Regions from separate parts of the Diaphorobacter sp. JS3050 genome, predicted to be linked through region 2. Evidence: predicted binding sites of a transcription regulator. Region 2 holds the regulator's gene; each other region holds the start of a gene.
What was found. The regulator FNR, encoded in region 2, switches genes on or off when oxygen is low (the NO sensors DNR and NnrR bind a similar motif). The targets are predictions, from matches to a motif close to TTGATNNNNATCAA.
Positions count from the first base shown of each region.

Region 1: HND92_RS13485 (FeoA family protein) is a predicted target of FNR. The motif match lies at 5,320-5,333, and genes of this name have one in related genera.
Region 3: cobA (uroporphyrinogen-III C-methyltransferase) is a predicted target of FNR. The motif match lies at 4,285-4,298, and genes of this name have one in related genera.

Region 1 is NZ_CP053553.1:2,799,151-2,809,566, forward strand. Features, by position in the region: gene HND92_RS13470 (hypothetical protein) at 1-36, shown strand, start outside; gene HND92_RS19380 (DUF4158 domain-containing protein) at 179-1,579, shown strand; partial or broken gene HND92_RS19385 (Tn3 family transposase) at 1,912-3,092, shown strand; partial or broken gene feoB (ferrous iron transport protein B) at 3,235-4,968, opposite strand; gene HND92_RS13485 (FeoA family protein) at 4,965-5,258, opposite strand; gene HND92_RS13490 (YkgJ family cysteine cluster protein) at 5,376-5,702, shown strand; gene HND92_RS13495 (Lrp/AsnC family transcriptional regulator) at 5,721-6,188, opposite strand; gene kynB (arylformamidase) at 6,283-6,954, shown strand; gene kynU (kynureninase) at 7,028-8,341, shown strand; gene kynA (tryptophan 2,3-dioxygenase) at 8,344-9,213, shown strand; partial or broken gene HND92_RS13515 (penicillin acylase family protein) at 9,332-10,416, opposite strand, start outside.
Region 2 is NZ_CP053553.1:1,274,603-1,285,018, reverse strand. Features, by position in the region: gene HND92_RS06340 (ABC transporter substrate-binding protein) at 1-455, opposite strand, end outside; gene HND92_RS06335 (bifunctional adenosylcobinamide kinase/adenosylcobinamide-phosphate guanylyltransferase) at 452-1,051, opposite strand; gene HND92_RS06330 (cobyrinate a,c-diamide synthase) at 1,048-2,406, opposite strand; gene HND92_RS06325 (TonB-dependent receptor domain-containing protein) at 2,429-4,309, opposite strand; cobalamin riboswitch at 4,389-4,633, opposite strand; gene HND92_RS06320 (hypothetical protein) at 4,668-4,907, shown strand; gene HND92_RS06315 (cell division protein ZapA) at 4,904-5,248, shown strand; gene HND92_RS06310 (sulfite exporter TauE/SafE family protein) at 5,889-6,608, opposite strand; gene hemN (oxygen-independent coproporphyrinogen III oxidase) at 6,612-7,994, opposite strand; gene fnr (fumarate/nitrate reduction transcriptional regulator Fnr) at 8,166-8,909, shown strand; gene HND92_RS06295 (hypothetical protein) at 8,951-9,238, opposite strand; gene HND92_RS06290 (FixH family protein) at 9,315-9,593, opposite strand; gene ccoG (cytochrome c oxidase accessory protein CcoG) at 9,655-10,416, opposite strand, start outside.
Region 3 is NZ_CP053553.1:2,204,493-2,214,908, forward strand. Features, by position in the region: gene HND92_RS10650 (CysB family HTH-type transcriptional regulator) at 1-135, shown strand, start outside; gene HND92_RS10655 (pyridoxal phosphate-dependent aminotransferase) at 276-1,427, shown strand; gene rng (ribonuclease G) at 1,832-3,319, opposite strand; gene cobA (uroporphyrinogen-III C-methyltransferase) at 3,396-4,220, opposite strand; gene HND92_RS10670 (nitrite reductase) at 4,431-6,155, shown strand; gene HND92_RS10675 (cytochrome c) at 6,175-6,519, shown strand; gene HND92_RS10680 (cytochrome D1 domain-containing protein) at 6,516-7,730, shown strand; gene HND92_RS10685 (Lrp/AsnC family transcriptional regulator) at 7,734-8,780, shown strand; gene HND92_RS10690 (Lrp/AsnC family transcriptional regulator) at 8,767-9,249, shown strand; gene HND92_RS10695 (AsnC family transcriptional regulator) at 9,239-9,721, shown strand; gene nirJ (heme d1 biosynthesis radical SAM protein NirJ) at 9,724-10,416, shown strand, end outside.

The DNA.
Region 1 (10,416 bases), 1.5 Mb from region 2:
TGCATCCCTCAGCGCTTCGTTCGACGCTGCGAATAACGCGTGAGCACCGCGGCTCACGCATGCAAAGGCTACGCAGCTAGCACTGGCGCGGGGGTGGTCTGGGTAGACCGTTGATTTCATTGACTTTCCTGTTCGCTTTGTAAACGGGTATGGTGGCCTCCCACTTTTGAGGTTCACGATGCAGGGTTGGCACACAACGTTTTTGGGGATGCGTGGGCTCCCCCGCGATATCAGCGACTTCGAGATGAAGGCATTTTTCACCTTCGATGGTGCCGAGCGCGACGCAATCAATGCACGCCGAGGTGATTCCCACAAGCTTGGTCTGGCGCTCCATATTGGTTTCCTGCGCATGAGTGGGCGTTTGCTCGGTGCCTTTCGGGTAATTCCAGTAGCCTTGTGGCGCCACCTTGGCAACGAGCTTGGCATTGCAGCACCAGAAGTCGCCTCGCTGAGAGCCATGTATGAACGCGGGCGCACGCTATTCGATCACCAACAAGTAGCCTGCACGGTCCTTGGATTCCAGTGGATGAGCGAGCACCAGCGCCGCTCACTGGTACGTGAACTGCGCGACGAAGTGGCGCGCTGCGCCGACCGCGATCAGCTACTCGTGCGGGCGCGTCAATGGCTGTACAAGAACAAGCTGGTGATCGTGCACGAGCGGGCAATTCGGACACTGATTGCGGCGGCACTTGCCCAGCTTGAAGTTGAAACAGGCACCGCCATCGCCGCCAGCGTTGATCCAGCAACACTTGATCGCTGGCGAGCCTCAGTTTCAGAGCTGCGCCCAGATGGACAAACCCAGCAGAGTTGGCTATGGGCTGCACCGGCGAAACACTCAACCCGCCAAATCAGCGAGGTACTGGAGCGCATCGACCTGCTTTACACGCTGGACGTTCATAAGCACCTGGCAGACATCCCCGATCTCATCTTGCGCCGCTACGCGCGCCGACTTGTCTCCAGGCCGCCCTCAGCCGGAGCCAAGATCAAAGAGCCAGCGCGCACCGTGGAGGTCGCATGCTTTCTTCGGTATTGCCTGTTCGCCACCACAGACCAGTTGATCCTTATGGTGCAGCGCCGGATCGCCGATCTGTGGCGTCAGGCTGCCGCCGATGTCCCCGCTACCGTCAATTGGGCCGCAATGTACAAAACGCTGCTCGGCGAACTTGTTGCCTTGAGCGCGCAAGGTGCGGTGCCAGATGCTGAGTTGCGTGCCCGTCTTGAAGCCTTGATCACCGAAACCCAGAAACGCAAACCACCGAGCAGGGCCTCCCTGGTCCGCGAGGGATTGATTGATGGAATTCGCCCCGTGCGGTCGTTGCTCGTCGCCATTGCAAAGCTGCCCTGGCAGGCCACCGGCGAGCATCCTGCCATCGAGTACCTTGCCAAGCTGCAAGCTTTATATCTCAAAGGATCCAGAAAGCTGCCAGTTGAAGTGGTGGCACCAAGTCTGGGAATGATCTGGCAGGTTTCGATCTCCAGCCCAGACCGGGAACGGGCGTTTCAGGCGTTGGAGGTGGCCACCCGTTTGCCCTGCGCCGCGCGGTGCGCAATGGCTCGGTCTGGATTGAGCACAGCCTGAGCTTTCGGGGTCGTGCGCGCTTGTTCTTCACGGACGAGCGTTGGCAGGCAGAGTCCAAGAAACACTATGCCCGTCTATCGTTACCCAGCAAGGCTGCCACTTTCTTGAAGCCTTTGCTGGCCAGAGTAACTGCCGGTGTCGATGCGGTGGCCGCTGCAGCCCGCAGTGGCGTACTGCGCGTGGATGATGAACTCCATTTGTCGCCATTGCCCGCAGAGGACGAAGACCCAGAAGTGACCAAGCTGCGCGCGGCTTTGGATCACCGCATCGGTGAGGTTCAATTGCCGGAAGTGATTCTGGCCGTTGACGCCCAGGTGCGCTTTAGCTGGATCATGCTCGGACGTGAGCCGCGCTCTACCGACGAGCTGCTGATGGTCTATGCCGGCATCATGGCCCACGGCACCAGTCTGACTGCGGTCGAATGCGCGCGCATGATTCCGCAATTGTCTGCCACCAGCATTCGCCAGGCCATGCGCTGGGCGCGGGACGAACGGCGTCTGAGCCAGGCCTGCCAGGCTGTGCTGGAATTCATGCAGCGACACCCGATTGCCGCCACCTGGGGCGGTCCGATTTGGCATCTTCTGACATGATGAGCATGGAGACCACCAAACGGGTGTGGCAAGCCCGGCTTGATCCTCGGCGCAACACACCTTCCATTGGAATCTACTCCCATGTAAAAGACCGGTGGGGCATCTTCCATGCGCAGCCCTTTGTGCTCAATGAGCGCCAGGCGGGCGTGGCCATTGAAGGTGTCATCCGCCAAGAAAAGCTGGAGACCAGCCAGCTTGCTGTGGATACCCATGGCTACACCGACTTTGCCATGTCACATGCCCGTTTGCTTGGTTTTGATCTTTGCCCGCGGTTGAAGGAACTCAAACAGCGCCACCTCTTTGTGCCACGCGGCACCAAAGTGCCCGCAGAAATCGCTGCGGCGTGCGAAGCCAATGTCGACGTCGCTTTGATCGAAAAGCATTGGGATAGTCTGGTGCACCTGGCAGCCTCGGTCATGAGCGGACATGCCAGTGCGGTGGCAGCTCTTGCGCGGTTCGGTTCTGCCGCCCAGGGCGATCCAATCTATGAGGCTGGCGTGCAATTGGGGCGGTTGCTGCGTACGGCGTTTTTGGCTGACTACTTTGTCAAGGACGCTTTCAGGAACGAGTTGCGCCGGGTGCTCAATCGGGGCGAGGCTGTTAACGCCCTCAAGCGCGCCATTTATACCGGCCGGATCAGCCCGGCGCAGGCCAAACGTGTCGATGAAATGCAGGCTGTGGCCGATGCGTTGAGCCTGATGGCCAACATCGTGATGGCGTGGAATACCTCACAGATGCAGGCGGTCCTGGATCGCTGGTCGAACCGCCGCCAGGTCATTCCACCGGAACTGATCGGGAAGATTGCGCCCACCAGGCTGGAGAGCATCAACTTGCGGGGTGTGTTTCGCTTCCCGGTTGACCGCTATGCTGACCAAATCCTGCCTTCGCGGCCAAATGCATCGATAACTGGCACCAATGGATGAAACCGACCACGGTTTGACGCCACGAATCGCAGATTTGAAAGTGAACAGGAAAGTCAATGAAATCAACGATCTACCAACACCACCTCCGCGCCAGTGCTAGCTTTTCGTACCGTCACTTATTGCACTGAAAACGAGGAGACCCCGTGGCCAGCGACCATTGCGCCGCCAGCATGGGTGCGAGCTGCGCGGCCGTGTCGTCGGCCGAAGCGGCAATCGCGTACACCGTGCCCAGGGCGCTCACCGCCACCTCCCGCGCGGCCATGCCGGGCACCAGGGCGATGCTGATCTGCCAGTTGAAGCCGATGGGCGCAAAGATCACCTCCAGCGCCGCGCCGATGCGCCCGGCGAAGCTGTATTCGATGGCCGGCCCCGTGGCGTCCGCCGGCGGCGCGGGGTACGACGACAGGAACCACAGCAGGATGGTGACCAGCAGGATGATGCCGCCCACGCGGCGCAGGAAGATGCCTGCGCGCTCCCACAGCCCCAGCGCCAGGTTGCGCACGCTGGGCCAGCGGTAGGCGGGCAGCTCCATCAGCAGCGGCGTGGCGCCGTCGCCGCGCCGCGCCAGCCGCGCAACGGCCGCCACGGCCATGGCGCTCACGATGCCGCCCAGGTACAGCGCGAACAGCACCAGCCCCTGCAGGTTGAACAGCCCCGCCACCGTGCGATCGGGGATGAAGGCCGCGATCAGCAGCGCGTACACCGGCAGGCGGGCCGAACAGGTCATCAGCGGCGCGATGAGGATGGTGACGAGCCGGTCGCGCCAGTCCGGAATGGAGCGCGTGGCCATGATGCCCGGCACCGCGCAGGCGAAGCTGGACAGCAGCGGGATGAACGAGCGTCCCGACAGGCCGACGGTGCCCATCACGCGGTCCAGCAGGAAGGCCGCGCGCGGCAGGTAGCCGGATTCCTCCAGCGCCAGGATGAAGAAGAACAGGATCAGGATCTGCGGCAGGAACACCAGCACCCCGCCTGCGCCGGCGATCACGCCGTCGGCCAGCAGGCTGCGCAGCGGCCCCTCGGCCATGTGGGCGTTCAGCCATTCGGCCACGGCGGCCGTGGCGCCTTCGATCCAGCCCATGGGCACCTCTGCCCAACTGAACACGGCCTGGAACATCAGGAACAGCGTCACCGCCAGCAGCAGCATGCCCCACAGCGGGTGCAGCACCACGGCGTCGATGCGGTCGTCGCGCTGCAGGCGCAGCGCGGGCTCGCGCACGGCCAGCCCCATGATGCGGCGCACTTCCTGGTGCAATTGCTGCACGCGCTGCGGGCGGTCTTCCTCCAGCGCATTGACGGGCGGTGGCGCCTGCGTGCCCACGGCGGCGCCGCGGGCGGCCTGCGGGGTGGCCTGCGGGGTGGCCGTGTCCAGCCACTGCAGCAGCTCGCGCGCCCCGTCGGCGCGCACGCCCACGGTGGTCACCACGGGCAGGCCCAGTTCGCGCGCCAGGACTTCGCGGTCGATCTGGATGCCCTGCTGCTGCGCCATATCACTCATGTTCAGCACCAGCACCATGGGCAGGCCCAGGTCGCGCGCCTCCAGCACCAGGCGCAGGTTCAGGCGCAGGTGCGTGGCATCGGTCACGCAGACCAGCAGCTCGGGCATGGCCTCTCCTGGGCGGCGGCCGGTGACCACATCGCGGGTGACGGCCTCGTCCAGGCTCTGCGCGTGCAGGCTATAGGCGCCGGGCAGGTCCAACACGCGCACGCGCCGGCCGCTGGCGGTGGTGAACAGGCCTTCCTTGCGCTCCACGGTGACGCCCGCGTAGTTCGCCACCTTCTGGCGTGCGCCGGTCAGCACGTTGAACAGCGCCGTCTTGCCGCAGTTGGGGTTGCCCAGCAGCGCGATGTGCAGGGGAGATGCCGCCGTGCTCATGCCGCGGCCTCCAGCGCATCCACGCGCACCTGCACCAGGGCCGCCTCATGGCGGCGCAGGGCAAAAGTGGCCTGGCCCACGCGAACGGCCAGGGGGTCGGCCGCGGGAAAGCCCCGGGCAATCACGCGCACCGGCTCGCCCGGCAGGAAACCAATCTCCATCAGGCGCAGCACCATGGCCTGCGACCGGCCATCCTGCGCCGGCAGCAGCCCGGCAACCGTGGCCGGCACGCCATGCGGCAAGGTGTCCAGCCCCCGCGGCTGCGCGGCGTCATTCCCCGTGTGAAGCATGTTGTATTGCAGTCAATGAATAAAAGTAATTCTCATTCTAATGGAACTGCACGCTGCTGGATTGATGCACATCAGGACCTGTGGCGCGTCACAATGACACCCCCTGCGACGTACGCCATGACCACTCTTCACCCCTGCCTGACCTGTGGCGCCTGCTGCGCCAGCTTTCGCGTGGACTTCTCGGTGCACGAGACGGAGGAGCTGGGCGGCTGCGTTCCCGATGGGCTGGTGGTGCCGGTCACGGACCACACTGCACGCATGCGCGGCACGGACCATGCGCAGCCGCGCTGCTCGGCCCTCACGGGCCAGGTGGGCCTGCGCGCGGCCTGCGGCATCTACGAGTGGCGCCCTTCCCCCTGCCGCGAATTCGAAGCCGGCAGCGCTGCCTGCAACCGCGCGCGCCAGCGCCACCATCTGCCGGCACTGGACGGGCTGGTGCTCTGAACGCCGCAGGACCCGCTTTCACACGGGCAATCCGCCGATGCGCCCCTTGAACTCCTGCAGCGAAAAATAAGTCTGTACCTGGCGCACGCCCGGCAGGCGGTGCAGGCGCCGCTGCAGCAGCTCGGAATACGCGTCCAGGTCGGTCGTCACGATCACCAGCAGGAAGTCCGCGGGGCCCGAGATGCCGTGGAACAGCACCACCTCGGGAATGGCGCACACCGCCTCCTCGAACGCCACGGACAGCGCCTCCGTCTGGTGGTCGATGCCCACCATCACGAAAGCCATCACACCCAGCCCCACCGCACGCCGGTCCAGCTGCGCGTGGTAGCCGCGCACTACCCCGGCGTCCTCCAGCCGCTTCACGCGCCGCCAGCAGGGCGACTGCGACAGGTGCGCCATTTCGGCCAGTTCGCCGGAGGTCAGGCGGGCGTTGTCCTGCAGCGCGCGCAGCAGCTGGCGGTCGGTACGGTCGATCTCGGCTTGCATGATTTAACCCAAAAATGTCTTTGCGAGAATGGATTATCCAAATGAATCACCCATCAGGGATAAACCATTTACCCGCCCCTCCGCCGCGCATAGCATGCGCGCCATGACCGCCACCTCCACGCCATCGCCCGCGCTGTGGGACATCTCTGCCCCCGTGCATGCGGGTAGCCCGGTGTTCCCGGGCGATACACCCTACCAGCAGCAGTGGAGCGCCACACTGGGCCCCGGCTGCCCGGTGAACGTGAGTGCACTCACGCTCTCGCCCCACGTGGGCACGCACGCTGACGCGCCCCTGCACTACGCAGCGGACGGCGCAGCCATCGGCGCTGTGCCGCTGGAAGCCTTCATCGGCCCCTGCCGCGTGGTGCATGCGCTGGACTGCGGGCCGCTCATCGAATGGACCCACATTGCCCATGCGATGACGGGCACTTTGCCGCCGCGGGTGCTGGTGCGCACCTACGCCCGCATGCCCGTGGACCGCTGGGACGCGGGCCTCACGGCCTACGCGCCCGACACCATCGAGCGCCTGGCCGACGCCGGCGTAGTGCTCGTAGGCATCGACACCGCCAGCATCGACCCCGCCGACAGCAAGCCGCTGCCCAGCCACCAGGTGATCCGCCGGCGCGGCCTGCGCGTGCTGGAGAACCTGGTGCTGGACGATGTGCCCGAGGGCGACTACGAACTCATCGCGCTGCCGCTCAAGCTCACCACGGCCGACGCATCGCCCGTGCGCGCCGTGCTGCGTGCGCTGCCGCCGCGCGCATGAACATTAAGCCGTTTTGGCCTCTAACGCTCATGCAGCAAGCGCCAATAGCTACTTTATTAATAGCACAAACCACATGACTACCTTGCAAGAGTGCCGCACACGCGATGCGCAGGACCCGCTGCGCAGCCTGCGCGACCATTTCAGCCTGCCCGAGGGCGTGATCTACCTGGACGGCAATTCCCTGGGCGCCCTGCCCCGCGCCACGCCGGCGCGCGTGGCCCAAGTAGTGCAGCAGGAATGGGGACAGGACCTCATCACCTCGTGGAACAAGGCCGGCTGGGTCAGCCTGCCGCAGCGCCTGGGCAACCAGTTCGCTCCCTGGATCGGCGCGGGGCCGGACCAGGTGGTGTTCACCGACACCACCTCGGTCAACCTGTACAAGGTGCTGTCGGCTGCCGCGCGCGTGGCCCGCGCGGACCATCCCGGTCGCACCCAGCTCGTCAGCGAGCGCAGCAACTTCCCCACCGACCTGTACATCGCCCAGTCCGTGTGCCAGGAGTACGGACTGGAGTTGGTGCTGGTGGAGCCCGAGGAAATCGCCACGCGGCTGACGCCCCAGGTCGCCGTCCTGCTGCTCACCCACGTGAACTACCGCACCGGCGCCATGCACGACATGGCCGCCGTGACCGCGCAGGCGCACGCCCACGGCATTCTGTGCGTCTGGGACCTGTGCCACAGCGCGGGCGCCGTGCCCGTGCACCTGCTGGACGCGAACGCCGACTATGCGGTGGGCTGCAGCTACAAGTACCTCAACGGCGGCCCTGGCGCGCCCGCCTTCGTGTGGGTGCACCCGCGCCTGGCGGACCGCCCGGATGCGACATTTGCGCAGCCGCTGTCGGGCTGGTTCGGCCATGCCGCACCCTTCGCCTTCACGCCCGACTATCAGCCCGCACCGGGTATCGCACGCTACCTCTGCGGCACGCAGCCCATCGTGAGCCTGTCGGCCCTGCAGTGCGGGCTGGACATCTTTACCGCCGCCGAGCCTCTGGGCGGCATGGCGGCGCTGCGCGCCAAGTCGCTCGCACTGACCAATCTATTCATCGCGCTGGTCGAGGAGCACTGCGCCGGCCACGGCCTGGGACTGGCGACGCCGCGCGATCATGCGGCGCGCGGTTCGCAGGTGTGCCTGACACGCGGCGACGGCCTGGGCGTTCAGGGCGTCGGCAGCGGGGCCTACGCCATCGTGCAGGCCCTGATCGCGCGCGGCGTGGTCGGCGACTTCCGCAAGGGCGACGGCGGCAAGCACCTGGACATCCTGCGCTTTGGCTTCACGCCGCTGTATGTCGGATTTGAAGACGTGTGGAATGCCGTGCAGCACCTGCGCCAGGTGCTGGAATCCGGCGAATGGCGCAAGCCCGAGTTCAATCACCTCAACGCCGTGACCTGACCATGACCTGCCCCCACCACCCCAGCGCATCCTCCGGCGCCACCGAAGCCATCGTGCGCCAGGAGGGCGCTCAGCTCGACTTCAGCCACAGCATGAGCTATGGCGACTACCTGCAGCTGGACAGCGTGCTGGGCGCGCAAAAGCCCCTGTCGCCCGCGCACGACGAGATGCTGTTCATCGTGCAGCACCAGACCAGCGAGCTGTGGATGAAGCTCATGCTGCATGAGCTGCACGCGGCCATCGCCCATATCGCGCGTGACGAGTTGCCGCCCGCTTTCAAGATGCTGGCGCGCGTGTCCAAGATCCTCGAGCAGTTGGTGCACGCCTGGGACGTGCTGGCCACCATGACGCCGCCCGAGTACACCGCCATGCGCCCGTACCTGGGCCAGTCCAGCGGTTTCCAGAGCTACCAGTACCGGTGCATCGAGTTCGCCATGGGCAACAAGAACCGCGCCATGCTGCAGCCCCATGCCCACCACCCCGAGCGCCTGGCCCAGGTACAGGCGGCCTACGAGGCGCCCTCGCTCTACGACGAAGCACTGCGCCTGCTGGCGCGCCGCGCCCTGCCCGTGCCGGCCAGCCATACCGAGCGCGACTGGCGCCAGCCCTACGAGGCCAGCGAAGCCGTGGAGCAGGCCTGGCTCGCCGTGTACCGCGATCCACAAAGGTATTGGGACCTGTACCAACTGGGCGAGGATCTCACCGACCTGGAAGATGCCTTCCGCCTCTGGCGCTTTCGCCACGTGACCACGGTGGAACGCGTGATCGGGTTCAAGCGTGGCACCGGCGGCACCGGCGGCGTGAGCTACCTGCGCAAGATGCTGGACGTGGTGCTGTTCCCCGAGATCTGGCGGCTGCGCACCGCGCTGTGAACTGCCGCCTCCCCGGCGCTCCATGAACAAAGGCCCCGCATGGCGGGGCCTTTGCACGGAGGGTCGTCCCGGCCGGTGCGCATGGCACCGGCGCGCCGTTGCGCGCCGTTACGCGCCGTTACTTGGCGCTGGCGGAGACGGTGGTCGTCCGGTAGTCCGGGTGGCCCGTGATCTCGGACTCCGAGAACGGCATGCGCACCCACTGCTTGGCGCTGTAGGCCTTGGTGTAGTCGCCAAAATGCGGCGACGCCGGGTCGTCGGACAGCGAGAACGTCAGGAAGGTATGGGCCTGCACGCCGCTGGAGGGGAAGCTCACCACCTGCACGTATGAGTTGCCATGCGGCTGCCCGTCCATGCTGTAGCCGCCCGCCGTGATGTCGTTCTCGGAACAGGTGATGGTGAAGTAGCCCACGCCGCCGCAGCCGCCGTACAGCGGCAATTTGGCACCGCCCTTCGTGGCAAACAGCACTTCGCCGCGCGGTGCATCCAGCGCAAACCCGCTCTGCCCCACGCGGCTGATGGCCGTGGCCATGGCCTGGCGCAGCGCGGTCACGGCCGCCACGTTGATCCCGCGCGGGGTATTCAGCGGGTCGGCCGCGTCAAAGGGCACCGAGTACAGCCCGGTGGTGGGCACGCGGGTCCAGAACTCGTCCCACAAATGGGAGCCCCGGGACTCCTTGTTCCCGCGGTTGTCCCACGCACGCAGCGTGGCGCAGGCCTGCGTGGCGTCCACCGTGGCACCGTTCACCATCCATTGCGAGGGCGTGCAGATCAGCGTCAGGATCTCGTCCTTGAACCGCTCGGCCGAGAACACGCGGCTGTTCAGCACCATGTCGCGCACGATGGCGGCGCTGGCCTTGTTGCCGCTGTAGCCGTCGGTGCCGGCCAGCCGCTCCAGGGCCATGGTGTGGCCCAGGCGCGTGCGCAGCGTCAACGCCGCCGTGCCCGCGGGACCGAAGATGGCCGGGTACCCCGTGAGCGGGGCATTCGCGTTGGACAGCCAGTAGCTGTCGTTCATGTTGCCCACATAGTCCTCGCGCAACAGGCTGGGCATGCGCGACGGGCCGATGGCGCCCTTTTGCTTGGAGTCCGCATCGGTCTGCCAGTCGCAGGCGCTGCGCGAGCCGTCGAAGAACGGCACGTTGGGCAGCGCCGCGCCCACGGCCGCGCCGAACGGCGTGGTGCACGCGGCCACCTGCTCGG
Region 2 (10,416 bases):
TCCGGCGGAACGGCCAGCAGTTCACCCAGCACCCCCAGCACGCGGCGCACGTCCGCATGGGTCTTGTGGTCCAGCGCCAGCACCTTCACGCCCAGCGCCTCCAGCCGCTCGCTGACGCGGCTGCTGACGGACAGCAGTACCACGTCCGGGCGCAGCGCGACGATGGCCTCGATGTTCGGGTCCAGCCCGCCGCCCACCTGGGGCAGGCGCCGCACGGACACGGGCCAGTTGGAGTAGCGGTCCACCCCCACCAGGCGCTCACAGCGCTGCAGCTCGCACACGCTCTCGGTCAGCGACGGCAGCAGGCTCACGATGCGCTGGGGCGGCTGGTCGAATCGCAGCGCGCGGCCCCGGTCGTCGGTGATGGTTACTGCGTGGACGCTGGGCAAGGCCAGCAGCAGGCCCAGCAGCCAGCCGGCGGCAGCAAGCTGGCGGCGCCAGCGAAGAGGCATCATGGTGTGTCCTTCAGGGCAAGCGGCAGGCCCGCCGCCATCAGCGTGACGCGCTGGCAGGCTGCCGCCGCGCGCTGGTTCAGGGCGCCCAGCGCGTCCACGAAGGCGCGCACTTCGCGCCCCAGGGGGATCACGCCCAGGCCGATCTCGTTGCCCACCAGCACCACGGGGCCGGGCGCGTGCGTCAACGCTTCAAAAAAGTGAGCTGCCTGCGCTTGCCAATCGGGCGCTAGAGGCTGTTTTTGCTCTACATCTTGGGGGTCGGCCGGCATGAGCCAGTTGGTGAGCCACAGGGTGAGGCAGTCCACGACGATCAGGGTCTGTGGGGTGCTGTGGCACGCCAGGGCGTGGGCCAGATCGCGCGGCTCTTCCACGGTCTGCAGGCCGGGCACACGCTCGGCACGCTCGCGCTGGTGGCGGGCAATGCGCGCACGCATCTCGTCGTCCCACGGCTGGCCGGTGGCCAGCAGCAACGCGCGGTGTGCCGGCGCGGCCTGCAGCCACTGGCGCGCCAGCAGTTCGGCGCGGCGCGACTTGCCGCTCTTTTGTCCACCCAGGATGAGTTCACTGCGGGCGATGGTCTGCGGCGCCGCGTTCATGGCCCCGCCTCCGCGCCCAGCAAGGTTGCGGTCGCCTGCGGGCTGGATGCAAACCATGCGTGAAAGTAGCTCGCGTGGATGCTGCCGTGGCGGTACACGGCTTCACCGTCGTCCGGTGCCCCTGCATGGTCCGGACGCTGGGCGCGTGCGCACACGGCGGCCGGGCTGTCGGTGACCGAGTAGTGAAAGGTGTGGCCGCGCAACTCATGCGTGCCCATGCGCAGCGCGCGCGGCCCCAGCGCGGCCAGGCGCCGCTGCATGGTGACATGACCCGGCAGCAGCCCCCACAGGGGCACGCGGCGCCCGTCGGCCAGGGTGATGGACTCCAGCAGCGCCATCATGCCGCCGCACTCCGCCCACACGGGCCGACCCGCCGCCACGTGCGCCTGCAGGCTGTCGCGCATGGCCGTATTGGCGGCCAGCGCATCGGCGTGCAGCTCGGGGTAGCCGCCGGGCAGCCACAGCGCGTCGCAGGCCGGCAGCGCAGCGTCGCGCAGCGGCGAAAAGCGCACCACGCGCGCGCCCAGCTGCTGCAGGGTGTCGATATTGGCTTCGTAGATGAAGCAGAAAGCCTCATCCGCCGCCACGGCCACGGTGCGGCCGGCCAGCAGCGGCGTGATGGCGGCACGGCCCACGGGCGTGCCGCCGAAGTCCACCGCCCAGCGCTGCAGGTCCGCGGGGGACATGCGGCCCAGGGGCGTGCCGGCCAGCGCATCGGCCACGGCGTCCAGCCGCTGCAGGGCATCGGGCAGTTCGTGCGCTGCCACCAGTCCCAGGTGCCGCTCGGGCAGAAGGCCACCAGGCTCCCTCCCGCCCGCAGCGTCACCCACGACCCGTGGCAGCGCACCCAGCCAGTCCGCAGCGTCGGCCAAGCCGTCCCGCAGCATCTGCGCATGGCGGTCGCCCGCCACGCGGTTGGCCAAGACACCGGCCCATGGCAGGCCCGCACGGTAGTGCCGCAGCCCATGCACGATGGCGCCCAGCGTGCCCCCCATGGCAGAGGCATCCACCACCGCAAGCACCGGTATGCCGAAGCGCTGCGCCAGGTCGCCCACGCTGTGCTCGCCGTCGAACAACCCCATCACCCCTTCGATGAGCAGCAGGTCTGCTTCGGCCGCCGCGGCGCGCAGGCGCTGCGCGCAATCTGCCGCACCGGTCATCCACAGATCGAGCTGGTGTACGGGGGCGCCGCTGGCCAATTGGTGCCAGTGCGGGTCCAGGAAGTCGGGCCCACACTTGAACACCCGCACGCGCCGGCCTTGGCGTGTATGCAGGCGCGCCAAAGCGGCGGTGACGGTGGTCTTGCCCTGCCCAGAGGCGGGCGCGGCGATGACCAGGGCGGGACAGCGGCTCATGGTGTGGCAGTCGGTGATGGCGTTACTGCGGCGCCCACTTCAGGCCCACGTAGAACGTGCGGCCGCCGGTGGCGTAGGTGCGCGCCAACTGGTAGTCCTTGTCGGCCAGGTTGTCGACGCGGGCCAGCAGCGTCACGTCGCGGGCCACGCGCTTGCTGGTGTAGAGGTTGAGCGTGGTGTAGCCGCCCAGTACGTTGGTGTTGGCCGCGTTGTCGTACCGGCGCGCGGATGCGTAGAGCTCTGCCCCCAGCGTCCAGCCTGCCACCAGGGTGTCGGCACCCAGCGTGGCGTAGCGCTTGGCACGGCGCGCCAGCAGTTTGCCGCTGTCCAGGTCACGCGGGTTCTGCCAGTCGATGGAGCCATGCAGCGACACGCCCGCGATGCGGTGCGCGGCCGACAGCGTCACGCCCTTGTACTCGGCGCGGCCCACGTTCTCGTAGCAGCCGAAGCTGGAATCACAGCGGCCCGCGGCGCCGAAATTGATGAGGTTGCTGACGCGGTTGCGGTACGCCACGACACCCACGCTGCTCTCTCCTTGCGTCCACCGCGCGCCCAGCTCCACGTTGCGCCCCTTCTCGGGCTGCAGGTCGGGCGCGCCGTATTCGCTGAAGCGGTGGTAGAGCGTGGGTGCACGGAAGGACGTGCCGGCCGCTGCGGTGACGCGCCACTGCGGCGTAATGGCGTAGCCATAGGACAGGCTGCCCGTGCTTTTGCCGCCGAACTCGCTGTCGTCGTCATAGCGCAGGTTGGCCTGCAGCGTATGGGCGCCCTGGTTCAGGCCATAGCCCAGAGCGAGCGCGTTCTGTGAGCGGTCACGCTGGAGGTCGCCCACGAACTCGGTGGCGGGGTTGTGCAGTTCGTCCTCGCGGCGCTCCAGCGCGGCTGTGAACAGATGCGCGCCCAGGCGCCACTCGTTTTGCAGCAGGTAATTGTGCAGCGTGGTCTCGGTCATGTAGAAGTTGGGCCGGGTGCTGTATTCACTCTGCCCCTGCGTGACCTGCAAGCGCGTGCTGTACACGTCGCTCCACTTGGCCAGCCATGCCAGGCTGGCCGTGCGCAATTGGTGGTGATTGCGGTCGTCGGCCGTTTTGCTGCCGTCGTACTGCGAGTTGAGGTTGCTGGCGAGCAGCGTGCCCTCCAGGCGATGGGTCGTGTCGAACTGCACGCCCAGTCGGGCATTGGCAGAGGTGCGGCGGTAGCCGTCTTTGTCCGGGTTGTAGGCGGAGCCTACGCGGGCACTGAAGCCATCGGCGCGCTCATGCGACAGCCCCAGCGCATAGTCCACCTGCTCGGTGCCGCCACTCACGCCGGCCTGCACCGTCCGCGTGCCCTGGTTGCCCAGGCCCACGCCCACGTAGGGCGCCGGCGCACCCTCGCCCTTTTTGGTGAAGAGCTGGATCACGCCTCCCATGGCATCCGAGCCGTACACAGCAGCCGCTGGCCCGCGCACGACCTCGATGCGGTCGATCTGCGACAACGGGATTTGCTCCCACACCACGCCGCCGGTGGATTGCGAGTCCAGGCGCACGCCGTCCAGGTACACGGCGGTAAAGCGCGACTCCGCGCCGCGCAGGTAGACGCTGCCACTGCTGCCCTGGCCGCCATTGCGCGTGATCTGCACGCCTGGCAGGCGCGAGATCACGTCAATGACGCCTACCGCGCCGCTGGCTTCGATGGTTTCACGGTCGATGACGGACACATCGGACACGATGTCGGCCAGCGGCCGGGCCACGCGGGTTGCCGTGATGACGGTTTCACGCAGTTGGGGTTCGGTGGCTGCCTGGGCCAGCAGGGTCTGGGACACGGCGGGGAAAGCGGCGGCCAGCGCCAGCGGCAGCACGGCGACGCGCGCGTGCACGGAAAGCGCACTCAAGCGCACATTGAACGGACGGGTGTTTGTCATGTGGGGCAAACAGAGAGATCGCCACGGCCGACCTCCCCGTCGGCACCTGGGCATAACGGCCCAGGTTTCACAAAAGGAAACGCGGAGCCACCTCGTTGGCCGGTATCCGGGCTGGCGGAACGCTCTGCATCGCCTTCCCAAACGCTTGTTCAAGGCGCTCAGTGGCTTGTCAATGAAGAGGGAGCCGAGGTACGGCTCATCCGCTGACCGTTGCGGGGGCAGCGCAGGCACAGGACGCACTCCATGGCGGAGGGCCCCTCCCTGCTTCCCGTTGAACTGCGGCATGTGAACCACGCCGCTAGCACCAACTGCGCAATTTTACGATGGTTCGCACGCCGATCCCTACAATCGGCAGCGTATGGCCTCCCCCTCTTCCATCGACCAGATCGCCGAGCGCGTTGAGCGGCTGCTGCTGCGCCATGCCGAGTTGCAGCGCACCAATGCCCTGTTGGCGCAACAGGTCGCGGCGCTCACCCAGGAGCGCGATTCCCTCCAATCCCGCCTGCAGGCGGCCCGTGCCCGCGTGAACGCATTGCTGGACCGCCTGCCTGCCGAGCCCGAACTCCCCGGCACTGCCGAGACGAAAGACGCGCCATGAAGCAGATCGAGGTACAGATCCTCCAGCAAAGCTATCTCCTGGCCTGCCCGGACGGCCAGGAGTCGCGCCTGCTGGAGGCGGTCGAGCGCGTGGATACCGCCATGACGCGCATCCGTGACGCGGGCAAGGTACGCGCGCGCGAGCGCATCGCCGTGCTGGCGGCCCTCAATCTGGCTTTCGAGATCGCCGACCGCGAAGCCGCCGATTTGGCAGCCGCCTCAGCCCCTGCGCGCATCGCCCCCACCCCGATCGCGCCGCATGTGCACGACAGCGATGAGCGCGTGCAGCAGTTGCTCCTGCGCCTGGACGAGGCGCTGGGCGAGGATGGGCGCCTCCTATAACCATTACGGCAAAAGCCTGGCCCCTGGCTGCACACGGGCAGCCCACTACAATGAACATGTCTGCGGTGCTGCCGGGCTTTATATTTCCTTGAACCAATGCTCATTGAGCACGGGCTTGGTACATCGCCCGGTGAGCGTGATCATCTCGCGTCAGATGAACCCAACGCCTGGCTGCCCTCGCCCACCTGAACCCCCGGTTCAGGATGCCGGTCCGGTGGCATTCGCAGACACCTTTTCTCCGGTAATCGCTTGCGCCCTCGCTCCGGGTGAGTGCCAGTGACCTCAATACCTGCTCAGAAAATCCGGCGCTCCGCGGCCAGCGCGCGCAACCCACCCATCTGCAAGGCACAGAGCAGACCTTGGTAGTCGTCGCACCGATGGCAAATATCCTGGCGTGGTTCGGGCGTTTCCCAGTCCTTCGGCAATCACGCCGACACGCAGCGCGCCCTCATACGCACGATGGCGCATCCAGTAAGGCAGCGATGCGTAGCTGGATTTCTCCACGTCGATGAGAACAGACTCGTCACTTCCGCTGGTAGAGATCTGACAGCGATACGTCACACCTGAGCGTCTCAGTGTGCACCACTGGCTTGCCACGGCATGCTTCGCAGAGCCGCTGTGGCTCCACAAAACGCTGTTTTCAGGGCACGCACCACGGCGCCGGCTGCCCATGGACAACCTTCATCCATAGCGCCCATGCACCCAGGGAAAAAAGCACACCACCTGCCAGCCGAGACCCCCACGCCCCACCCTTCACGCCGATCCAAGCGCGAATGCGGCCAAATGTCCACGGCCCCAACACCAGCCATACACCACTTCCCACGCCAAACAGGACCATGCACAAGGCTCCGCGGAGCACGCTTCCGCTGAGTGCGGCAGTCAACAGTGCGGTATACAGCAGGCCGCATGGCAGGAGCGCCCAGGCCACACCCGCGGTCAGGAGCCCGCCAGGCCGAGAGACCAAGGGCTTGACCTTCGCCCAGGCAGCACGCCCCGCCCGCTCAACCCACAAGGGCTGCTGCGCTTGCACCATCATCATCCCGCCCCACGCGAGGATGAGCACGTGCATCAGCGTCCAAAGGGGGCGCAATGCCGAGGTGCTTTGCCCCAGCCATGCGAGTTGCTCCATAGCCAGCGCAACCACCGCCCCTGCGGCGCCGTAGCCAATCAGGCGCCCCACGTGAAACTGCGCTACCCGTTGGAGGATTCCGCGGCGGGACGCCCATTGAATGGTGTGGGTGGCGTCCGGCGTGCCACCCAGCCCCGTAAGCGCCGCGCAGGGAACAGAACACATCGCCAAACAGTGAGCCCCTCCCATCAGCCCCATCAGGAAGGCCGTCGTGGCCAGCGCCCACAGCATGGATCAAATAATCCGGGAAAAGCGAGCGCGGTTACGGTCAGCCTGTAGATACTTGTCGAACACCATGGCCACGCCGCGCACGAAATACCATCCCATGGGCGTGACTTCAACGCCCTCATCACTGATTTTCACCAAGCCCTGAGCCGCCATTTCTTGCAGTTGCTGTAATTCCGCATCGAAATAACTGCGGAAATCAATCAGCCAGGACTGTTCCAACGGCTCAAACAGCAATTCACCTTGGCACATCAACGCCATGATGACTGCGCGGCGCACCAAGTCGTCCTTGGTCAACGCCAGCCCGCGCACCACAGGCAAATGCCCCTGGTTAATGCAGTCGTAATACTCGTCCAGCGTTTTCACATTTTGGCTGTAAGTAGCGCCCACGCGCCCGATGGCAGAAACGCCCAGACCAATCAGGTCGCAATCGGGCTGCGTGCTATAGCCTTGGAAATTGCGGTGCAGCCTGCCTTGCCGCTTGGCCACCGCCAGCGCATCGTCAGGCAGCGCAAAATGGTCCATGCCCACGTAGACGTAGCCGGCTTCCTGGAACACATCAAGTGACCGGGCCAGCATGGACACCTTGGCCGAAGCCATGGGCAACTCGGCCGTGATGATGCGTCGCTGCGACTTGAAGCGTTCTGGCAAGTGAGCGTACGCATACAGCGCGATCCGGTCTGGCCGCAGCTCGGCTACCTGCGCCAAGGTGCAATCAAACGACTCCGGTGTCTGTCGCGGCAGCCCGTAGATCAAATCCACGTTCACCGATTCAAACCCGAGCTTGCGAGCCGCATCGACCAACGCGAACACCTTTTCGGCAGGCTGAATGCGGTGCACGGCCTTTTGTACTTCAGGGTCGAAATCCTGCACGCCAAAGCTCAGGCGATTGAAACCCAGCTCCGCCAACAATCCCAGCCGCGCTTCATCCACGGTCCGGGGGTCCACTTCTATGGAGTACTCCCCCCCCGGAACGAGGACGAAACTGCGCCTCAGCATGCCCATCAGTTCGCGCAAACCGTCATCCGTCAGAAAAGTAGGCGTGCCTCCGCCGAAATGCAGCTGGCTCACATGCTGACCCACACCGCAGTGCGCCGTATGCAGGTCGATCTCACGGCTGAGGTAACGCAAGTAGACCTCTGCCCGCTCTGGATGCCGGGTAATGATCTTGTTACACGCGCAGTAATAGCACAGCGATTCACAAAACGGGATGTGGACATAAAGCGACAAAGGCATCGCCTTGGCTACCGACCCCACGCGACGCTGCTGCAGCGCAAGGATGTATTCCCGCTCGCCAAAAGCCTCGACAAAACGATCAGCAGTCGGATAAGAGGTGTAGCGCGGCCCTGGGACGTCAAAGCGACGCAGGAGCTCTGTTGTAACAACGGTCATGACGGGATTCCTTGCACTTTCATATCACTGTGCCGTAGAGTCCCCCATGAGTCCTTGACGTTGATCAAGCGCCCATAAGGTCCTTGTGGCGACAATTTGACTTCGGCTCAAAGTCGTCCAACGGCCTACGGCATTCCATGTCTCCCAGCCGTTCAGAGGTAAGCTCAAGCCATGAACAGGGTTCCCATGCATACGAATCTCCAGACCATCAAAGTTGCCTGCTCAAACTGCAATCTGCGTGAGCTGTGCATGCCCGTGGGTCTGGACGACCAGCAACTCAAGCGCATCGATGACATTGTTGCTGTACGACGCAAGATCAAGCGTGGCGGCACGCTTTTCCGGAACGGTGAACCCTTCACATCCCTTTTTGCCATCCGCACCGGATTCTTCAAGACCTGTGTCGCCACCGAAGACGGTCGCGACCAAGTGACAGGTTTTCAAATGGCGGGCGAGATCATCGGCCTGGATGGCATCGTGAGCGACCGTCACACTTGCGATGCGGTAGCGCTTGAAGACGCCGAAGTATGCGTCATGCCTTTCGATCGTATTGAAGAGTTGTCGCGCGAAGTAACGGCACTACAGCACCATGTGCACAAGATCATGAGCCGCGAGATTGTTCGCGAGCATGGGGTCATGCTGTTGCTGGGGAGTATGCGTGCCGAGGAACGCCTTGCCGCATTCCTGTTGAATCTCGTACAACGCTTGCATGCCCGGGGTTTCTCACAATCCGAATTGGTGCTGCGCATGACACGCGAAGAGATCGGCAGCTACCTGGGATTGAAACTGGAAACCGTCAGCCGCACGTTTTCGAAGTTCGTGGAAGAAGGTATTGTGGAAGTAAAACAGCGCCATGTGCGCATCGTCGATACCGATGCGCTGAAGCGAATTGTCAACAGCCAGCAAGCCTGCCATTAAGCCTCGGTTTTTTGCTCATTCATAACTGATCGGCGGAAAGATCAGGAAACGTATTTGGCGCAATCAGCCGGCCGCGCCCCTTTGGGCACGGGGCAGCGATTCAACTCAAAGGGCGAGAGTGACAACAGCGTCGTCAATGCGCTGGAAGCCATGAGTACGAACCAGAACGTGAAGAAGGCGATGGTATACACACCTTCGCGCGAGAGATGCAGGGGTTGATCAAACCACTGCAGCGCTTCTGGATCCACGAAGGCGAACACCACCATTTCCATGACGCCCGCCATCAAAAAGGCCGGCCACGCGATCCACATCAATCGTTGCATCCACATTCGCCCATCTCCTAGCAGGTGTAGTTGACAGCCTAGCATCTGTTCTCCGGCATGCAAAGAGGACTCGCCCTGCCGGTCAGCGCGGTTGATCCTCCAGCGGAGTAGCTGCATGGTTGCGCCCCTTCATGGCAGGCGTCATGTCGCCCCCAGACTCCTTCAGGGTCTCGTTGATGTTCAATCCCCGTTGGTAATAGTCTTCCGCGATGACGGGGTCAGGTTGGCTCACGGCCAGCCAGAGGGTCACGAAGCCCGCAATGATGACAATCACCGGCCCCGCGATGACAAGCCAGACATGGCCAAACGTCCACCAAGGCTTTCCTGCGTCTTCCAGATTCATGGGGGAATTACTCGGCATTTATACCAACTCCTCGCTCATTTATGAGCACAGCTTGTTCATTTGCATTCCACGACCGCCTTCAGCGGGGTACAAGGAACACGGATTTCTCTGCCACTTGGGCTTTATCACCCTGCGCTTGAATATCGAAATACACCGTATGCGATCCAGGAGATGCTGAGCCATACGGAATTTGAAGACGGACAACCACCCATCGGGATTCCGCCGGTCCGATGTCAATTGCGGTCTCGGACGCCACTTCCAGCCCTTCCATGCCGTGGGCGCTGATGGTGTAGCGCTGCGCCCCCTCCGTGGCGTTCATGATCTGCAGCCGGTAGATATTTTCCAGCTTGCCTCCCGCCACGATGCGCGAGAGCGCAGCGCGGTCGCGCACGATGTCCACCTTCAACGGGGTGCGTACCACCAAGCTGGCCAGCATGCCGATGCACAACACCACCAGCACCGCTGAATAGAACAACACACGGGGTCGCAGCACGCGTTTGAGCATTTGCGATTGGGTCCAGTGGTTCTTGACGCCGTTCTGCGTCGAGAAACGAATCAGCCCGCGCGGATACTTCATCTTATCCATCACGGTATTGCAAGCGTCCACGCAGAGACCGCAACCAATGCATTCGTATTGCAGTCCGTTGCGAATATCGATACCCGTTGGGCAGACCTGGACACACAGCGTGCAATCGATGCAGTCACCCAGTCCCGCAGCTTTGTGGTCTACCATCTTGTTACGGGGCCCGCGAGGCTCGCCGCGCTCGGGATCGTAAGAGACGACCAGCGTGTCCCTGTCGAACATTGCGCTTTGGAAACGCGCATAAGGGCACATGTATTT
Region 3 (10,416 bases), 930 kb from region 2:
GCGCGCGTGGCTTTCAAGCGCGGCGCCTACCTGCGCAACTTCGTCTACAAGTTCGCCGAGCTGCTGAGCGACCGCCTGAGCCGCGACCTGATCGCCCGCGCCATGACCGGGCACGTCAACGACTATGAGCTGTGATGCGCCCTGAGCCGCTTTGAGGCTTCCCGCATGGGGACGACGCCAGCGGCCTGGGCAAGCCCGCCCCAAGACCCGTGTTCGCAAAGCATGCGGCCGTCGGAACGCCACGCGTTGCGCCAGTTTTGAATGAGTGACACCCAATGACCACGCCCCACTTTCCCAGCCGCCTGCCCAACGTGGGCACCACCATCTTCACCGTGATGTCCGCGCTGGCGGCCGAACACCAGGCCGTGAACCTCGGCCAGGGCTTTCCTGACTTCCACTGCGACCCGCAACTGGTCGACGCCGTCACGCGCGCCATGCAGGCCGGCCACAACCAGTACCCTCCCATGGCCGGCGTGCCCGCGCTGCGACAGGCCGTTGCTTCAAAAATTGAAGCGCTTCACGCTCGCCCGTATTGCCCCAACGCCGAAATCACCATCACAGCCGGGGCGACCCAAGCCATTCTCACCGCCATCCTCGCCTGCGTGCAGCCAGGCGACGAGGTGATCGTGCTGGAGCCCTGCTACGACAGTTACGTGCCCAACATCGCACTGGCCGGCGGCGTCGTGGTCCGGGTGCCGCTCACGCCGGGCAGCTTCCGCCCTGACTTTGCCAAGATCGCGGCGGCCATCACGCCGCGCACGCGCCTCTTGATCATCAACACGCCGCACAACCCCAGCGCCACCGTGTGGACGGCCGACGACATGCGCACGCTGGAGGAACTGCTGGCCCCCACGGACATGCTCCTGATCAGCGACGAGGTGTACGAGCACATGGTCTTCGACGGCGCCGAGCACCAGAGCGCCGCGCGCTTCGCGGGCCTCGCGGAACGCGCCTTCATCGTCTCCAGCTTCGGCAAAACCTTCCACGTCACGGGTTGGAAGGTGGGCACGGTGGCCGCCCCGGCCGCCATGACGGCGGAGTTCCGCAAGGTGCACCAGTTCAATGTGTTCACCGTGAACACACCCATGCAGTACGGCCTCGCGGACTATTTGCAGAACCCCGCGCCTTACCTGCAGCTGCCGGCCTTCTACCAGGCCAAGCGCGACCTGTTCCGCCAGGGGCTGGAGGGCTCGCGCCTCAAGCTGCTGCCCAGCACCGGCAGCTACTTCCAGTGCGTGGACATCTCGGCCGTGAGCGACCTGAACGAAGCGGACTTCTGCCAATGGCTCACGCGCGAGATCGGCGTGGCCGCCATTCCCCTGTCGGCCTTCTATGGCGACGGCTTCGACCAGCGCGTGGTGCGCTTTTGCTTCGCCAAGAAGGACGAAACGCTGCGTGCGGCCATCGAACGCCTGCGCAAGCTTTAAGCCAAAACAGGCCGCCGCGCTTATCCAGCAAGCGCCAGCAGCTCATCATTCAATAGCACCCAGGAGCGTTGCCTCCTGGCGCACGCAATCGACGGCGAGCGACGTAGCGCATGGCGCGGGCCTGCACCTGTGACACCCGTGTGGCACACAGGTGCCGCGGAAAGTCGCGCCACTGCGCCGCGCAGCCGAGCAAGCCGTGGAGCAGTACGGCGGATGCCACCATTGCCCGCCCGCCAACGCCGGAAGACCTGAGGCGCACGAGAGGGGCCCGCATTCACCTCGACCTTTCCGCCGTCGACCGGCACGGGCGACAGACGCGGCGCACCCTGGCTCACGACGTTGGTATGTTTTTGATAGCTGCCAGCGCCCGCCCCACAAGCGCCAAAGGCCAATTTGACCTCAACTCACAACAGCACGATGTCGTACTGCGCCTGGCCCATGGCGCTTTCGGCCTGCAGGGAGATCGGCTTGCCAATGAAGTCCGACAGGCCCGCCAGGTGCTGGCTCTCCTCGTCCAGGAACAGCTCCACCACGCGCGGGGACGCCACCACGCGGAACTCGCGTGGATTGAACTGGCGCGCCTCGCGCAGCACCTCGCGCAGGATGTCGTAACACACACTGCGCGCGGTCTTCACCTGGCCCGCGCCCTGGCACGTGGGGCACGGCTCGCACAGCATGTGCGCCAGCGATTCGCGCGTGCGCTTGCGCGTCATCTCCACCAGGCCCAGTTGCGAAAAACCGCCCACCATGGTCTTGACCCGGTCGCGCGCGAGCTGCTTGCGGAACTCCGCCAACACCGCGGCCTGGTGGTCCTCGCGCAGCATGTCGATGAAGTCGGCAATGACGATGCCGCCCAGGTTGCGCAGGCGCAACTGCCGCGCGATGGCGCCCGCGGCCTCCAGGTTGGTCTTGAAGATGGTGTCGTCGAAGTTGCGCGCGCCCACGTAGCCGCCGGTGTTCACGTCGATGGTGGTCAGCGCCTCGGTCTGGTCCACGATGAGGTAGCCGCCCGACTTGAGCTGCACGCGCCGGCCCAGCGCCAGGGCGATCTCCTCGTCGATGGAATACAGATCGAATATGGGGCGCTCGCCCTTGTACAGCTGCAGCTTGGCGGCGGCCGCAGGCATGAATTCATTGCCGAACGCCTTCAGCGCCACGAACTGCTCGCGCGAATCGATGCGGATGCTCTGCGTTTGCTCGCCCGCCAGGTCGCGCAGCACACGCTGCAGCAGGCTCAGGTCCTGGTACAGCAGTGAGGTGGGCGGATGCGTCAGCGCTGCCTGCCGGATGCCTGCCCAGGTCTTGCGCAGGTAGGCGATGTCTTCGGCCAGCTCTTCGTCGCTGGCGTCCTCACCATTGGTGCGCAAAATGAAGCCGCCGCCGCTGCCCGATGCCTGGTCATCCACCAGCTTCTGCAACCGCGTGCGCAAGGCGTCGCGCTCGGCCTGGGGAATCTTCTGCGACACGCCCACATGGTCGTCCTGCGGCAGGAAGACCAGCAACCGCCCGGCGATGCTGATCTGCGTGGACAGGCGTGCGCCCTTGCTGCCGATGGGGTCCTTGATGACCTGCACCATGAGCGCCTGGCCCTCGAAGACCTGCTTCTCGATGGGCACGGGCGGTTCGTTCTTGCGCGCGAACATCGGCGCCTCGCCGCCTTCCTGGCGGTGCCACACGTCCGCCACATGCAGAAAGGCCGCTCGCTCCAGCCCGATGTCGATGAAGGCCGATTGCATGCCCGGCAGCACGCGCGAGACCTTGCCCAGGTACACGTTGCCGACCAGGCCCCGCTCCAGCGTGCGCTCCACGTGCAGTTCCTGCACGGCGCCGTTTTCGACCACGGCCACGCGCGTTTCCTGCGGCGACCAGTTGATGAGGATGTCTTGTTGCATGGGCTTTTGCCAGATGAGGCGCCCATGATGCCTCAGAACCAGCGCTGCCCGCCGCCCTACCGGCGGCCGGCGCCCGTCACACCATCGTCGCCAGCATGCCCTGCATGAGTTGCGGCTGCAGCGCCACCACGTCGCCCACGATGATGAGCGCCGGGGGACGCACGCGGTGCTGCTGCGCCAGCGCGGGCAGGTCCTGCAGCGTGCCGGTGATGCAGCGCTGCCCGGGCAGCGAGGCTTGCTCCACCAGCGCTGCGGGGGTGCGGTCCGGCAGGCCGTGGCGCACCAGTTCGCGGCAGATGATCGGCAGCGTGCCCATCCCCATGTAGATCACCACGGTTTGGCGCGGGCGTGCCAGCGCCTCCCAGTCCAGCGCCACTTCGTTGTCGCCGCGCAGGTGGCCGGTGGCAAACACCAGGGTCGCGGAGTGGTCACGGTGCGTGAGCGGGATGCCAGCGCAGGCGCCCGCACCCTGCGCGGCCGTGATGCCCGGCACCACGTCGAACGCGATACCGGCCTCGGCCAGCGCCTGCACCTCTTCGCCGCCACGGCCGAAGATGAAGCCATCGCCGCCTTTCAGACGCACCAGGCTGCGCCCGCTGCGCGCCAGGCGCACCATGAGGTCAATGATCGATTCCTGCGGCAGCGTGTGGTGCGAGGACTGCTTGCCCACGTAGATCAGGTCGGCATCCTCGGCCACGTAGCGCAGCACCTCCTTGCCGACCAGGTGGTCGTAGAGCACCAGGCGCGCGCCGCGCAGGGCCTTGACGGCGCGCAGCGTGAGCAACTCAGGGTCGCCCGGGCCTGCGCCCACCAGCGTCACGTGTCCAGGCTTCGGGGGCTGTCCGGACTCTCCTGCTGCGGGTGCCACGGTGAACCAGCGCGCATCTTCAATGAAGCTCATATGGGCCTCTCCTTTGCGGATCATGGGGTGGCTCCATTGTTCAAAGGCTGCACCGTTTGCGTCCTTGAACCAGTTCAAGGACAGCGGCAACACCCGCTGCGACGATGCTCCCACTCGCATGAAGAGGGGATGGACAGCGACCTCGCGAGAGTGGCCGTGGCAGCCGCCAGGGCCCACCCAAGCGCTGATCCGTGACGCAGAGGACCCACAATGACAGCAAAGAGGATCGCCAGGCTGGTCGCATTAGCGGCCGCCACCCTGGTGTCTGCCACCGCTATGGCGCAGGACGCCAAGCCAGTCTCGGAGGCCGAGAAAAACTACCAGGCAGGCGGATCGCCGCTGGCGGAAGTGCCCATGTACCAGAGCACGAACCCCAAGGCACCCAAGATGACGCAGGCCGAGTTCGACCGCGCACGCCAGATTTACTTCGAGCGTTGCGCGGGCTGCCACGGCGTGCTGCGCAAGGGCGCCACGGGCAAGCCGCTCACACCGGACGTGACCCTGCCCAAGGGCACGGACTACCTCAAGGTCTTCATCGCCTACGGCTCGCCTGCCGGCATGCCCAACTGGCAGACGTCCGGCGAATTCGACGAGGCGACCGTGGACCTGATGGCCCGCTACATTCAGCAGGACCCTCCCACACCGCCCGAGTGGAGTCTGGCCGACGCCAAGAACACCTGGAAGGTCATCGTGCCGCCAGACCAGCGTCCCAAGAAGAAGATGAACAAGTACAACTTGGACAACATCTTCTCCACCACGCTGCGCGACACGGGCGAAGTGGCGCTGATCGATGGCGACACCAAGCAGATCATCAACATCGTCAAGACCGGCTACGCGGTGCACATCTCGCGCATGTCGGCTTCGGGGCGTTATCTGTTCGTGATCGGCCGCGACGCCAAGATCAACATGATCGACCTGTGGATGGAAAAGCCCGACAACGTGGCTGAAATCCGCGTGGGCCTGGAAGCACGCTCGGTGGACACCTCCAAGTTCAAGGGCTATGAGGACAAGCTGGCGATCGCCGGTGCATACTGGCCTCCCCAGTACACCATCATGGACGGCAACACCCTGGAGCCCCTGAAGATCGTGTCCACCCGCGGCATGGTCGTCGGCACGCAGGAATACCACCCCGAGCCGCGCGTGGCTTCCATCGTGGCATCGCACTACAAGCCCGAGTTCCTGGTGAACGTGAAGGAAACCGGCAAGACGATGATGGTGGACTACTCCAACCTGAATGCGCTGAAGACCACCGAGATCGGCTCGGCTCCCTTCCTGCATGACGGTGGCTGGGATGCATCCAAGCGCTACTTCATGGTGGCTGCCAACAACAGCAACAAGATTGCTGCGATCGACGCCAAGGACGGCAAGCTGGCCGGTCTGACCGAAGTGGGCAAGATCCCCCACCCCGGCCGCGGCGCCAACTTCACGCACCCCAAGTACGGTCCGGTGTGGGCCACGGGTCACCTGGGCGACGAGACCATCTCGCTGATCGGCACCGACCCGCAGAAGAACAAGCAATACGCCTTCAAGGAAGTGGCCAAGCTCAAGGGCCCGGGCGGCGGAGCGCTGTTCATCAAGACCCATCCCAAGTCCAAGCACCTGTGGTCCGACGCACCGCTGAATCCTGATCCCAAGGTTTCGCAAGCCGTGGTGGTGTTCGACATCAACAACCTGGACAAGGGCTACGTCACGCTGCCGATCGCCGAATGGGCAGGTCTGCCCGATGACGGCGGCGCCAAGCGCGTGACCCAGCCTGAGTACAACAAGGCAGGTGACGAAGTGTGGTTCGCCGTGTGGTCGGCCAAGGACAAGCAAAGTGCGCTGGTCGTCGTGGACGACAAGACGCTCAAGCTGAAGTCCGTGATCAAGGACCCGCGCCTGATCACGCCGACCGGCCACTTCAACGTGTACAACACCCAGCACGACGTCTATTGACGCACTTCGAAGGCCAGCCATGTCACGCACCGCGTTCCTGTCCCTGGCCCTGGCATTGGCCGCTTCGGCGGCCGGCGCACAGGGCACGCCCGACCCTGACCGAGCCGCCCAGCTCGTGCGCATGGTGCGGCAGGACTGCGGTTCGTGCCATGGCATGCGCCTGACGGGCGGCCTGGGTCCCGCGCTCACCCGCGAGTCCCTGGCCGGCAAGCCGCCCGAGTATTTGGCTGCCGTCATCACCCACGGCATCCCCGGAACACCCATGCCGCCCTGGAGCGCCATGCTGCAGGGAAGCGAGGCCCTGTGGATCGCCGAACAGCTGACCAATGGGTTCCCCGAAGAAAACAGGAGGTCCGCCCCATGAAACGGCGTGCCCTGCTCTCCCTTACCGCCAGTGCACCCCTGATTGCCACGGGCTGTGCGGCTCCCTCTTCCACCACCTCCACCTCCGCCGCTCCTGCAGCCACGCTGCAGGGCACGGGCGATCTGGGCGTGGTCATCGAGCGCGCCAAGGGCGCACTCACCCTGATCAACACCAGCCGGCGCGAAGCCGTGGGCCGCGTTACCGGCCTGGGCGACCTGTCGCACGCCTCGGTGGTGTTCTCGCGTGATGAGCGCTTTGCCTACGTCTTCGGCCGCGACGGCGGCCTGACCCAGGTAGACCTGCTCACCCAGCGCATCACGGGCCGCGTGATGCAGGCCGGCAACTCCATCGGTGGCGCCATCAGCGCCGACGGCAGCCTGGTCGTGGCGCAGAACTACACGCCCGGCGGCGTCAAGGTCTTCGACGCCGCCACCCTTGAGTTGCTGGCCGACCTTCCCGCCCACACGGCCAGTGGCGAACGCTCGCGCGTCGTCGGCCTGGCCGACCTGCCGCAGCGCCGGTTCATCTACAGCCTGTTCGACGCGAACGCCATCTGCATCGCCGACTGCTCCAACCCCCGAAAGCCGCAGGTCACCACCATCCCCAACATCGGCCGCCAGCCCTACGACGCGCTGGTCTCGCCCAACGGACGCCACTACATCGCCGGCCTGTTCGGTGAAGACGGCCTGGCCATGGTGGACCTCTGGGACAACCCGCCGCGCGTGCGCCGCATCCTCGCAGGCTACGGCCGCGGCCAGCAACCGCTGCCGGTGTACAAAATGCCCCATCTGCGCGGCTGGGCCATCGCGGGAGGCCATGCCTATCTGCCGGCCATTGGCCGCCATGAGGTGCTGGTTGTCGACACCGCCACCTGGGCCGAGGTCGGCCGCATTCCGGTCGCGGGCCAGCCGGTGTTCGTGATGGCGCGGCCCGACGGACGTCAGGTGTGGGTCAACTTCTCTGTGCCAGACTACAACCGCGTGCAGGTCATCGACACTCCGAGCCAGCGCGTGGTGCAGACGCTGGAGCCCGGCAAGGCCGTGCTGCACATGGAATTCACGCCGCGCGGCGAATCGGTCTGGATCAGCTGCCGTGACGACAACCGCGTTCAGGTCTACGACACGCACACCTTGCAGTCCCAAGCCAGGCTGGACGTGGACGCCCCCAGCGGCATCTTCTTCACTGCCCGCGCACAGCGCATGGGGTTCTAAGCCATGCCGAGCAGCCAGAACGCAACCCACCTCGCGCTGCTCAACCACTGGCAGCGCGGCTTTCCCTTGTGCGCCGAACCCTTCGCGGCCATCGGCCACAGCCTGGGGATGGATGCCGAGGCCGTGCTCAGCGGCTACGCACGGTTGTGGCAGGCGGGCGCGCTCAGCCGCATCGGCGCAGTGTTTGCGCCGGGCGCGGGGGGCGCCTCCCTGCTGGCCGCCATGGCCGTGCCCCCCGAGCGGCTCGACGACGTGGCCGCCACGGTGTCGGCCCACCCGGGCGTCAACCACAACTACGAGCGCGAGCACACCACCAACCTCTGGTTCGTGTCCACCGGCCATGACGCGGACCAGGTGGAGCGCCTGCTCCAGTCCATCGAGCACACCACCGGCCTGCCCGTGCAGCGCCTGCCCATGCTGCGCCCCTACCGCATCGACACCGCCTTCGACCTGGAGAGGACTTCCGCAGGCGTGGGGGACGGCGTCGGCACCACGGGCCCCACGGGCCGCGCACGCACCCCCCTGGCACCCGAAGACTGGCCCCTGGCCGCGCTGGCCGAGCAGGGCCTGCCGCTGACCGAGCGGCCCTATGACGTATGGGCCGACCAGCTTCACAGCAGCACGCCCGCCGTGCTGGCCACCATTGCCCGCTGGCAGGACGAAGGGCTGCTCAGCCGCTTCGGCGTGGTGGTGCGTCACCATGAACTGGGCTACACAGCGAATGCCATGGCCGTGTTCGACGTGCCGGACGACCACGTGGACACCCACGGCATGGCCCTGGCCCATGCGCACGGCGTAACGCTGGCGTACCGCCGTGCGCGCACGCCGGACTGGCGCTACAACCTGTACTGCATGGTGCATGGGCGCGACCGCGCAGCGGTGCATACCCAGCTGGCGCAGGCCGTGGCCCAGGCGGGCCTGGCCACTTGCCCCAGCGCCGTGCTGTTTTCGTTACGGCGCTTCAAACAGACGGGTGCGCGGCGGTTTGCCCACCATGCGCCCCATGCCATTCCCGAACCCATGCAGGAGGCCGTCGATGCTCTCCCCTGAAGACGCTCGGCTGATCGACCACCTGCACGGCGGCTTTCCGCTGGTGGACCACCCTTTCGCCGCCGTCGCTGCCGACATCGGCTGGACCGAAGAGCAGGTCATCGAACGCCTGCACCGCCTGCTCGCCCAGGGGGTGCTCACGCGCTTCGGCCCGCTCTTCCAGATCGAACGCGCAGGCGGCCAATTCGTCCTCGCGGCCATGGCTGTGCCCGAGGATCGTTTTGACGCCGTGTGCGCTGCCGTCAACGCCTTCACCGAGGTGGCACACAACTACCGCCGCGAGCATGCGCTGAACATGTGGTTCGTGGTGGCGGCCGAGTCCCCCGCGCTGGCGCGCGAGACCCTGGCACGCATCGAAGCCGCGACTGGCCTGCCGGTCTATGCTTTTCCCAAGGAAGAAGAGTATTTCGTGGAGTTGCGCCTGCCGCCCCTGCCAGCGCAGTCCACCGGAGAACGCCATGGCGCTTGATGCCTTCGACCGTGCGCTGATCGCCGCCACGCAGGGCGGGCTGCCGCTGGTGGCGCGCCCCTACGAAGCCGTGGGCGCCATGCTGGGCGTGCCTGGCGAGCAGGTGCGCGAGCGCCTGGCCCGGATGATCGACGAGGGCCTGGTGCGCCGCATCGGTGCGGTGCCCAACCATTACCGCCTGGGCTACACGGCCAACGGCATGAGCGTGTGGGACGTGGACGATACCCAGGTCGCCGCGCTGGGCCGCCAAGTCGCCGCGCTGCCGGGCGTGAGCCACTGCTACCGCCGCCCGCGCCACCTGCCCCACTGGCCCTACAACCTGTTTGCCATGCTGCATGGCCCCAGCCGCGCGCATGTCGAGCAACAGGCCGAGCAGATTGCCGGCCTGCTGGGCGATGCCTGCCGCGCCCACGACATCCTGTACTCCACGGCCATCCTCAAGAAGACCGGCCTGCGCCTCAAGGAAGACTGACCATGTTTCGCATCAGCCAGTACCTGCGTGAACTCGCCCAGGCCCAAGCCACCGGAACCTACCCCACTTCGCGCGAACGGCACGCGCGCGGCCCCGTGGTCATCTGGAACCTGATCCGGCGCTGCAACCTCACCTGCAAGCACTGCTACGCGCTCTCGGCCGACCACGACTACGCTGGAGAACTGTCGTTGCAAGAGGTGTACACCGTCATGGACGACCTCAAGGCCTTCGGCGTGCCGGCGCTCATCCTCTCGGGCGGCGAGCCACTGCTGCGCCCCGACCTCTTCGAGATCGCGGCGCGCGCGCGTGACCTGGGCTTCTATACCGGCCTTTCGACCAACGGCACGCTGATCGACGCGCCCATGGCCGCGCGCATCGCGGGCGCAGGCTTCGACTACGTGGGCATCAGCCTGGATGGCCTGAAGCCCACGCACGACAAGTTCCGCCGTCTGGACGGTGCGTTCGACCGCAGCCTGGCCGCCATCCGCCACCTGGCCACGCACAACGTCAAGGTGGGCCTGCGCTTCACCATGACAGCGCTGAATGCACACGATCTGCCCGCACTGCTGCAGCTCATGAAGGACGAGGGCGCCAACAAGTTCTACTTCTCGCACCTGAACTACGCGGGGCGTGGCAACATCCACCGCGACAAGGACGCGCACCACCAGGCCACACGCCAGGCCATGGACCTGCTG